Regions from separate parts of the Thermosinus thermophiluss DSM 23256 genome, predicted to be linked through region 1. Evidence: riboswitches for the same ligand, from Rfam matches in the RefSeq annotation. Region 1 holds a riboswitch; the other holds the start of a gene.
What was found. Region 1 has a riboswitch for thiamine pyrophosphate ahead of thiS (sulfur carrier protein ThiS). Riboswitches for the same ligand answer to the same signal wherever they lie in the genome.

Region 1 (4,970 bases):
CTTCCGAAGTTATGCCGTAGATGTCGGCGCGGTGCAAAATGGCTAAGGCCGTTTGTCTATCCACACTAGTTGCCCCCTTTTTTTATTGGTCCTAAAACCCAGTTAAGAATTACGTCGGCTTGTTTGGCCGCGGCAATATTTACACAAGGTGCCACCGGCGGGCAGTCAGGCCCGCTCGCGGTTGTCAGATCGCCTACTAAGTAAAAATTATCTTTAATTTTGTGGACGCGAATGCGGTCGCTATCGCCCCAGCCGGCCAGCCCGGATGCGGCGACCAAGAGTTTCCCGGACGCGATATAATGCTCGACAATCATTTTCTTGAATTCCGCCCGGTCGACGGCCTCGACGACAACGTCGCAGTCCCCGAACAGTCCGTTAATATTATTTTCATCTATTTTTGTCTGGACGATATCTATTTCGACATCAGGGTTAATCTGGCGCAAGTTTTCCCGTAGCATTGGCGCCTTCGGCTTGGCAACCTGGTGGAGAAAATAAAACTGCCGGTTGAGGTTGCTGTAGTCAATACAGTCAAAATCGACAATTTTGAACTTCTTAAAACCAGACCGCACCAGCAGTTGAGCGCAGTTTGACCCCAGGCCGCCGGCGCCGGCAATACCGATTTTGACAGACTGGATTTTGGCCAGCATATTGGCCGTAAAATAACGCAGTAATCCTTGCTCAAAAGTATTCATGCCGCTCTTGCTCCTGTTCCGGCAGACGCAGCGTTACAGCGCCTGCCAATCTTTATATATTGGCTGATAACCCTGGGCATACAGCATTGCTGCCACTTCCGCCACCGTGCGTTCATCGGAAATTTGGAATTGCCCGACGGCCTCATGGTCGGAGCGGCCGCCGACCGCCGTGCAGGAGCCGGCGGACATTTTGGTCACGCCCAGCCTTACCATCGCGTCCCGCAAGCGCCCATTCTCTCTGGTTGACAGGGTAATCCCGCTGCGCGGCATAAATAACCGGAAGGCCAAAACATACTGTACCAGATTCTGGTCGCTCACCATAACCGGGGGCGCAAAGCCGCCAAAGTGCGGCCGCATCCGGGGCGGCGAAATGCTTACTTCTACGTCGGGAAACCGGCGCTGCAGGTAATCGGCATGCAGGCCGGTGAAGAATGCTTCTTGCCGCCAGTCGTTAAGGCCGAGCAAAGCGCCGATGTTTACCGTCCGCAGCCCCGCCTGGCAGGCCCGCTCCGGCGCTTCCAGCCGAAACCGGTAATTGCGTTTTGGGCCGGCGGGGTGCATTTCGGCATAAACCTCTTCGTTGTACACTTCCTGGTAAATCGTCAGGCCGTCCACACCGGCGCCGATTAATTCGGCGTATTCTTCCTGGGTCAGCGGGTAGATTTCAATGCTGATGGAAGTAAAGTATTTTTTCAGTATGTTAACACAGTCTTTAATGTAGGAAACCGGTGAATGCTGCCGGGATTCGCCTGTAAGAATGAGAATATGTTTTAAGCCGGTAGCGGCAATAAGCTGGGCTTCCCGTTCAACTTCCGTCAAAGTGAGTTTTTTCCGCTCCAGTTTATTGTTCAGCCGGAAGCCGCAATAAACGCACTGGTTAACGCAATAGTTAGCCAAATACAAAGGCGTATAAAGAAGCATTGTCCGGCCGAAATGCTGAACGGTTAAGCGGTGAGCCTTTTGGGCCATTTCTTCTAAATAGGGCTCTGCCGGCGGTGACAGCAAGGCCAAAAAATCGAACGCGTTGAGCCGGTCTTGCCTCAGGATGTGCCGCACGTCACTAGCGGTAACTTGCGAAAAATAGGCCGCAAAGTCGAAGCTTCGATAGTCTTTAATAACGTCGTAAAAAGTGCCCATTTTACCGACCTCGTTTCATAGGTTATTCGCGGAGGAAGCCGGTCAAAGGCGACGAGGCGCTGGCATACTGCTGGACAGCGCCCGGGCCGGCCAAATAGGCGGTGCGTCCGGCGGCGACAGCCAGACCAAAAGCCTTCGCCATGGCTACCGGGTCGGCCGCGGTTGCAATAGCGGTATTCACCAAGACCGCCGCCGCGCCTATCTCCATTGCCTCGGCTGCTTCCGACGGCCGGCCGATGCCGGCGTCGACAATGATCGGCAAAGGTATTTCTTCGATTAAAATCCGGATCAACTCTTTTGTCTTTAACCCACGGTTGCTGCCGATCGGCGCCCCCAGCGGCATTACGGCCGCCGCCCCGGCTGCGGCCAGCCTTTTTGCCACAATTAAGTCAGGGCTCATATAGGGCAGTACGACAAAGCCTTCGGCCGCTAAAATTTCGGTTGCCTTAATTGTCTCGTAGTTATCAGGTAGTAAATAACGGTTATCGGATATTACTTCAATCTTGACCCAGTTGCCGCAGCCGGCGGCTCTTGCCAGGCGGGCAATCCGCACGGCTTCCTCGGCGGTTCTGGCGCCGGAAGTGTTGGGCATTAAAATGCAGTTCTGCGGAATATAGTTGATAATGTTCTCGTCGCGGCTGTCTGGGTCGACGCGCCTTAGCGCCACGGTCACCACTTGCGCTCCTGAAGCCGCGACGGCTTCGGGGATCAATTTGTTGGACGCGAACTTACCGGTGCCTAAAAAGAGGCGGCTGGTAAGTTCTTTGTCGCCAATTTTCAATACATCTGCCATTGGTTTAGCCTCCCCCTACAAAGGTGACGATTTCCAAGCGGTCATTTTCTTTTAATACGGTTGCTGGCCAGCGGTCTCTGGGGATAATGGCCAAATTAAGTTCGGTAATAATAGTTGCCGGATTTAGCGCCTTGCGGGCCACCAGCCCGGCCAGCGTCATGCCTTCCGGTAATTCGACCGGGTTGCCGTTTATCAGGACTTTCAAACCGTTTCCCCCCTTATTCTAAATATAAAAAGCGCACCCGGTTAGGTTAGGTGCGCTTAAAATACCTTCCTACGCGGGCATTACCCCGATCAGGTCAAGAGGTCTGGTGCTCGCTAGCCCACTCTCAGCCCATAACATGAGCTCCCTCGTTACACTATTCATTTTATTGCAGCTGCTGCCAATTAATTCCTGCTACCATTTTATACCTAAAACGGCGAATTGTCAAAACAAATTGAAAATCGGAAAGTGGACGAGTGGAAAGTGGAGAGGGGAAAGGGGACAGGGGACAGGGGGAGAGAACCGCGAACGTCTTATTTTTCTTTTCTGCAAAAGGGAAATACTAGCCATTAAGCGAATTTGTGAGCCGTGGAGAATTTTGCGCTGGAGGGTAATTAATGGAAAAACAGTATGATATTGGCCTTATCGGCTTGGCCGTTATGGGGGAAAATCTGGTCCTTAATATGGCTGGCAAAGGCTTTGCCGTAGCTGTGTATAACCGGACGGTCAGCAAAGTGGACGATTTTGTGGCCGGTCGCGGCAAAGGCCTCGCCATTGGCGGCGCCCATTCGGTGGCCGAGCTGGTCGCCATGCTCAAGCGCCCGCGGAAAGTCATGCTCATGGTCAAAGCCGGCAAGCCGGTGGATGATATGATCGGTGAACTGCTGCCTTATCTAGAGCCGGGCGATATTATCATTGACGGCGGCAACTCCTACTTTGAAGATACGCGGCGCCGCTGGCGCGAACTAGCCGTCAAGGGCATCCGCTTTATCGGCATGGGGGTATCCGGCGGCGAAGAAGGGGCGCTGAAAGGGCCCAGCCTGATGCCGGGCGGCGACCGGGACGCGTACCAGGAAGTAGCCCCGATCTTTACCCGCATCGCGGCCCAGGTGGCCGACGGGCCATGTTGTGCGTATGTCGGCCCTGACGGCGCCGGTCACTATGTCAAGATGGTGCACAACGGCATCGAATATGGCGATATGCAGCTTATCAGCGAGGCCTATTATATTATGAAGAACGCCCTCGGCCTGTCGGCCGACGAGCTGCACCGTGTTTTTGCCAAGTGGAACGAGGGTGACCTTGATTCCTACCTGATTGAAATTACCCGTGATATTTTCACAAAATATGACGATGCTACCGGCCTGCCGCTGGTGGAAGTCATTCTCGATAAGGCCGGGCAGAAGGGAACCGGTAAATGGACGTCACAGAGCGCCCTCGATCTCGGTGTACCCACCCCGACTATCACCGAGGCCGTTTTTGCTCGCTGCATGTCAGCGTATAAAGACGAGCGGGTGGCGGCCGCCAAGGTTCTTACCGGGCCGGACGGCCGTTATACCGGCGACCGGTACGAATTTATCCAGGCCATTCATGACGCGCTGTACGCCTCCAAAATCTGTTCCTATGCCCAGGGTTTTGCCCTTCTCAAGGCGGCCAGCGCCGAATATCAGTGGGATTTGGATTTTGGCGAAGTGGCCCTGTTATGGCGGGGCGGATGCATTATCCGGGCCCGGTTCCTGGACCGGATCAAGGAGGCGTACCAGCGCGACCCGCAGCTTCCCAATCTGCTCATCGATCCCTTTTTCCGGTCGGTTCTCGACAAAGCGCAGGCCAACTGGCGGCTGGTGGTCAAAACCTGCAAGGAGCTGGGCATCCCCACGCCGGCCTTCAGCGCCTCCCTCGACTACTATGACAGCTATCGCCGCGCCGTGCTGCCGGCCAACCTCATCCAAGCCCAGCGTGACTATTTCGGCGCCCACACTTATGAGCGCACCGACAGGCCCGGCGTTTTCCACACGGAATGGCTTGAAAGCAAATAGTTGCGCAGCACGCGCGGAAAGAATAGGCATGAGACCGTAAGGTTTTATGCCTATTTTTTGTGGGAAAGTGGCGTGTTATCCTAAATAAGTCAATTTTTTAAATAAGTCAAGCCTGCCCCCCAAGTGTAAAAAGTAACATATTTGCAGCCAAATTTTACGCTGACAGGCTGAAGGAAAATAATAGAATAACGCGAATAACCCATAACGGTACTCTATATCTTAAAAATTGGAGGTGTAGGTTAACTTAATTAAGTCTTTTAAATAATTAATACTAAGGAGGGGTTAACATTGAAACGGTTCCGTAACAAATGGCTGCTGCTGGCGCTGGT
Region 2 (4,970 bases), on a different contig from region 1:
CCGACCAAAAACAGTCCCCGTCGGCCTTACGGCTGACGGGGACTGTTATGTAATCGGCATTATGCGCAATCGGCAAGTTGGCCGGATAAATCTATAAATCTTTAATTAGGCAGCACCTTGCCCAAGCTTTTCCCGAAAAAATTTAACCACCGGCGTATGGTACAACAGATAAGCAATAATACTACCGCCAGCAGTGCTGACGAAAAAGGGAATAACAAAGAAGAACGCGCCAACCTTAGAACCAATAAGATATTTGGCCACCGGGAACGCCACCAGGGCGCCGATGATGCCGGTGCCGATAACTTCGCCCACCACCGCACCGAGGATATGCCCTGTCCGGTGGTACACAATTCCGGCCAGGGCCGCGCCAATCATGCTGCCGGGAAAGGCGAGGAGCGAACCGGTGCCAAGAATATTGCGCAAAAGCGAAATCCCGAAAGCGGCACTGACCGAATAGCGGGTCCCCAGCAGCACCGCTAATAAGACGTTGATGGCATGCTGGACAGGAAAACATTTGGCCGCACCAACCGGAATATACACCAGGTGGGCGGACAAAACCCCAATAGCCATAAATAAGGCCGTAAACGTCAGTTTTTTCAGCCTCACGCTTATCGCTCCCTGCCGTAGTATTCAATCCGGCCATACTCATGGATGATGGCCGGCGTCATCTTGAACACCGCATCAAAAAGGCGCATCCGGAAAGTGCCGATCCCGTCTTCGGGTTTTAGGAACCGCTGCGCCAGTTCCCCCGCGATCCCCATAACGGCAATACCGGCCGCCGCCCCGGCAAAATAGTCGTCGGTCGCGCCGCAGCAGCACCCGATCAGGGACGTCGCCATACACCCCGTACCGGTTACCGCTGTCAGCAGCGGATGTCCGTTGTTGATCAGACAGAGATCGTCGCCGCGCACCACAATGTCCGTCTTACCGGTAATGGCCACCGTGCACCCCAGCTGCCGGGCAAGATTTTGGGCTGCTTGCACGCCGCCCTGTTCGTCCGCTATCGAGTCTACCCCTTTTATACCCGTATTCAGACCGGCCAATACTTTAATCTCGGACATATTACCCCGGATGACGGCCAGCCGTACCTCGCGGATTATTTGTTCGGCCGCTGCGGTCCGCATGGCGGTGGCACCTACGCCCACTGGATCGAAAATAACCGGAACCCCTAAGCTATTAGCCTTTTTACCGGCGGCAACCATCGCCGCCACCGCCCGGGAGCTCAATGTGCCGATATTGAGCACCAGCGCTGCGGCATGAGAAACCATTTCCTCCACTTCCGCGATATCGCTCGCCATAACCGGCGAGGCGCCGAGCGCGAGCGTGATATTGGCGCAATCATTAACCGTCACATAGTTGGTAATATGGTGAACTAACGGTCGCTTTTGCTTTACCTGGGTAAGGATGGCGGCAATTTTGGCCAGTAGGTCGGTTTGCCCGTTACTCATCAATAAACACCCCTGCTTTTTTATATAAATCATAAAAATGATGCGTCGGACCGACGCCTTTGCCAATGGCCAGCGCGTGCGCGATGGCAGTAGTGATATATTCCTTGGCCAGCGCTACGGCGTCATACACCGCATACCCCCTGGCCAAGTTGGCCGCAATGGCCGCCGACAGCGTGCAGCCGGTGCCATGAGTATTCGCGGTGGCGATACGAGGCGATGAAAAATAGCGAAAAGTATTGCCGTCAAACAAAATATCGGTGGCATCGTCAGCCCGGTGGCCGCCTTTCAGCAAGACATTTTGCGGGCCAAAGCGGTGGATCATTTTAGCGGCTTCTTCCATATCCTTCAAACTGGTAATTTTCATGCCGGTAATAACTTCCGCTTCCGGAATATTGGGCGTCACTACCGTCGCCAGCGGCAGCAGCAAAGCGGTCAGTTTGCTCTCAGCCGCCGGGTTGAGCAAATGATACCCGCTTTTCGATACCATCACCGGATCGACGACAACGTTACGGGCCTGGTACTTTTTGAGCCCGGCCGCAATCGTCTCGATGGTTTCAATCTGGGAAACCATGCCAATTTTAACCGCATCGACTGCAATGTCTTCAAAGACAGCTTCGATCTGTTTGGCGATAACTGCCGGGTCAATATCCTGAACCGCAAAAACACCCTGGGTATTTTGCGCCGTAACGGCCGTAATAACGCTCATGCCAAAAACACCGTTGGCGGCAAAAGCCTTTAAATCGGCCTGGATACCGGCGCCGCCGGATGAATCCGAACCGGCAATCGTCAATGCTTTTTTCATGGTTAGCCCACCTCGCCCATAATAAAATAAGCGCCTCCCCCGTAAGGATGCGCTTTCCTGACCTTGAAACAATCGCTTAAGCTTCCCTACGCTGGCATTACCCAGTTCAGGTTAAAGGGTCACAGAAATTAACGGTTCTGTATCTCAGCCGGCCTCCCGGCTCCCCTAGCTCCAACCATATTCGGTTTTGTCTTCATCGTAGCACGAATACCAGAGATTGACAAGTGGTATTTTTGCGGATTGACGACCTCAGCAAACTGTAATAAAATTTATGAGTGTCATAGATTTAATATATTATTGGGAAGGGGCCGTTGGATGAACTCGCTGCTAAGTCGCTATTATACCAATATTATCACCAGTTTTTGGAATCAAAAATACACGATTATCGCGCTCGGTGTTTTAAGCGCGCTGTATTTCGGCGTCATCGGCATTGCCTGGGCGGTAACCGGCGAATTTACCCGGTGGGGTGGACACATTCTTCAGCTAATTGGTGTTAATACTACTGCTTACAGCTACCTGAAGCTGATCAACTTCACCGGCACGCCGCTGACCCGGGTCGATGGCGTTTTGGTGTTCGGCATGTTTGCCGGCGCTTTTATCAGCGCCCTTTTCGGGCAGAATTTCAAATTCAGAATTCCTACCGGCAAGCGCGTCATTCAGGCGCTTATCGGCGGTATTATTGCCGGGTTCGGTACCAGAATGGCCATGGGCTGCAACTTAGCCGCCTTATTTACCGGGATTCCCCAGTTTTCCTTTCATACCTGGCTTTTCACCCTGGGCACGATCATAGGAACATATTTCGGCCTGAAAATTAGCATGCATCCCTGGCTGGCAGGAAAACCTAAGCTGGTAGCGGTAAAAAATGTAGGTGAGCCCCAAGAAAACGAGGCATACTACCGCCTGCAGCCGTATATCGGCTTTGTGGGCTTTGCTTTATTTATCCTTTACCTTGTTAACCAGGCCACCGGCGCCTATCCGCCAAAGCTGCTGTTGGCAACCATTTTTGGGTTTTGGTTCGGCTTTCTTATTCAGAAAGGACAGGTCTGCTTTACTTCCGCCTTCCGTGACCTTTGGCTGACCGGACGGTCGAACACGGCTCACGCTCTCGTCTGGGCAATTGCCGTGCAAACCCTGATTACCGCCGTATTTTTAAGCAAAGGCATGCCGCCAAACGTTATCTGGTGGGCCGGGCCGGGTGCGCTTCTCGGCGGCCTCTTGTTTGGCATCGGCATCGTTATTGCCGGCGGTTGTGAGACCGGTTGGATGTATCGGGCAATGGAAGGGCAAATCCACTTCTGGTTCGTAGGCCTGGGCAATATTATCGGCGCTACGCTTCTTACCCTTGCCTGGGATCCAATCGTATATCCTTGGTTAGTATCACCTTTTCCACGGATTGATTTGGCCAAGCAGTTCGGATTGGCCGGAGCGATCGGCTTAACGCTGGCAATGCTCCTCATCCTGTATATCTGGGCTGATTGGTATCAAACATCAAAAAAAGGAATACTTTTAAGGAGGTCACCAGATGCCAGATAAAAGATATTTACTGGACTTACGCGGCGAGGCCTGACCTTATCCCGTAGTGTTTTCGTTGGAAACACTTAGCAAACTGGAAAAAGGAACAGTCGTGGAAATCCTCGCCGACTGCCCGCAAAGTTTTACTTCCGTTCCGGAAGAATTAGTGAAAGCCGGCTATGAAATGGTGGAACCGCCCCAAAAAACCGGCCCTACCTTGCGTTTTCTCGTAAAAATACCTGATTAACCACCAAGCGACCGTTTCCCGCAGACTGCAGGAAACGGTCGCTTGCCAGGTATTGGAGGAGGGAAAAGGGTTGAAAACAAAATCATTCAATACCTACAAAGTAAGCAAGGAACATGCGGGCTTAACGGTTGAGAATTATTTAAAACAGGTCTTACAGTACTCGGGGCGGCAAATCCAGAAACTAACCCGCCGCAAGGGCATCCTCCTCAACGGTAAAACGGTTTACCTGCAGAAGAAAGTAAAACCGGATGACACTTTGCGGGTCATTGTGGACGGGGATAATGCCTACGGGGTTCAGCCGGAGCAAGGACCGGTCGAAATACTTTACGAAGACGACTACCTGTTGGTCATAAATAAGCCGGCATACCAGCTGGTGCATCCTACCGGCCACACAACAAGCGGCACGCTGGCCAACTATTTGGCATATCATCTCGAGCAGCGGGGAATTATCTGTACGATTCGCGCCGTACACCGGCTCGACCGGGAAACATCAGGCTGTATAATTTTTGCCAAAGATGCCCGCAGCCAATTCCTCCTGGAACAGCAACTAGCCGCGCGGACGCTAAAACGCACCTATTGGGCGTTAGTTAAAGGAAGCGTTTCGCCCCCGGCCGGGACGATTGATGCTCCCATCGGTCCCCACCCGCATTTTGCTAACCGGCGGGCGGTAACCGCGCATGGCGACCCGGCAATAACCCATTACCAAACGGTCAGGAGCTTCCCTGAAGCCACCCTGCTTGAACTGACACTGGACACCGGCCGCACCCACCAGATCCGGGTTCATTTAGCCCATATCGGCTACCCGGTTATTGGCGACGGCATGTATGGCGTGCGCTCACCATGGATCGGCAGACAGGCTTTGCATGCGTCTTTCGTCAGCTTCAGGCACCTACAAGACCAACGCGAGCTTACAGTCCACGCGCCGCTCCCGGCCGATTTTGCCCATGCCATTGAACAAGCC

Region 2: linked by a shared signal. The riboswitch ahead of thiD (bifunctional hydroxymethylpyrimidine kinase/phosphomethylpyrimidine kinase) and the one ahead of thiS (sulfur carrier protein ThiS) in region 1 are both predicted to bind thiamine pyrophosphate.

What each region holds. Positions count from the first base shown of each region.
Region 1 is NZ_FNBU01000001.1:174,487-179,456, reverse strand. It holds gene thiE (thiamine phosphate synthase) at 1-64, opposite strand, end outside; gene thiF (sulfur carrier protein ThiS adenylyltransferase ThiF) at 66-692, opposite strand; gene thiH (2-iminoacetate synthase ThiH) at 726-1,829, opposite strand; gene BLQ99_RS00880 (thiazole synthase) at 1,852-2,622, opposite strand; gene thiS (sulfur carrier protein ThiS) at 2,627-2,827, opposite strand; TPP riboswitch at 2,877-2,985, opposite strand; gene gnd (decarboxylating NADP(+)-dependent phosphogluconate dehydrogenase) at 3,223-4,641, shown strand; gene BLQ99_RS00865 (ABC transporter substrate-binding protein) at 4,930-4,970, shown strand, end outside.
Region 2 is NZ_FNBU01000007.1:87,782-92,751, forward strand. It holds gene thiW (energy coupling factor transporter S component ThiW) at 106-606, opposite strand; gene thiM (hydroxyethylthiazole kinase) at 609-1,448, opposite strand; gene thiD (bifunctional hydroxymethylpyrimidine kinase/phosphomethylpyrimidine kinase) at 1,441-2,250, opposite strand; TPP riboswitch at 2,317-2,427, opposite strand; gene yedE (selenium metabolism membrane protein YedE/FdhT) at 2,566-3,783, shown strand; gene BLQ99_RS06025 (sulfurtransferase TusA family protein) at 3,830-4,009, shown strand; gene BLQ99_RS06030 (RluA family pseudouridine synthase) at 4,080-4,970, shown strand, end outside.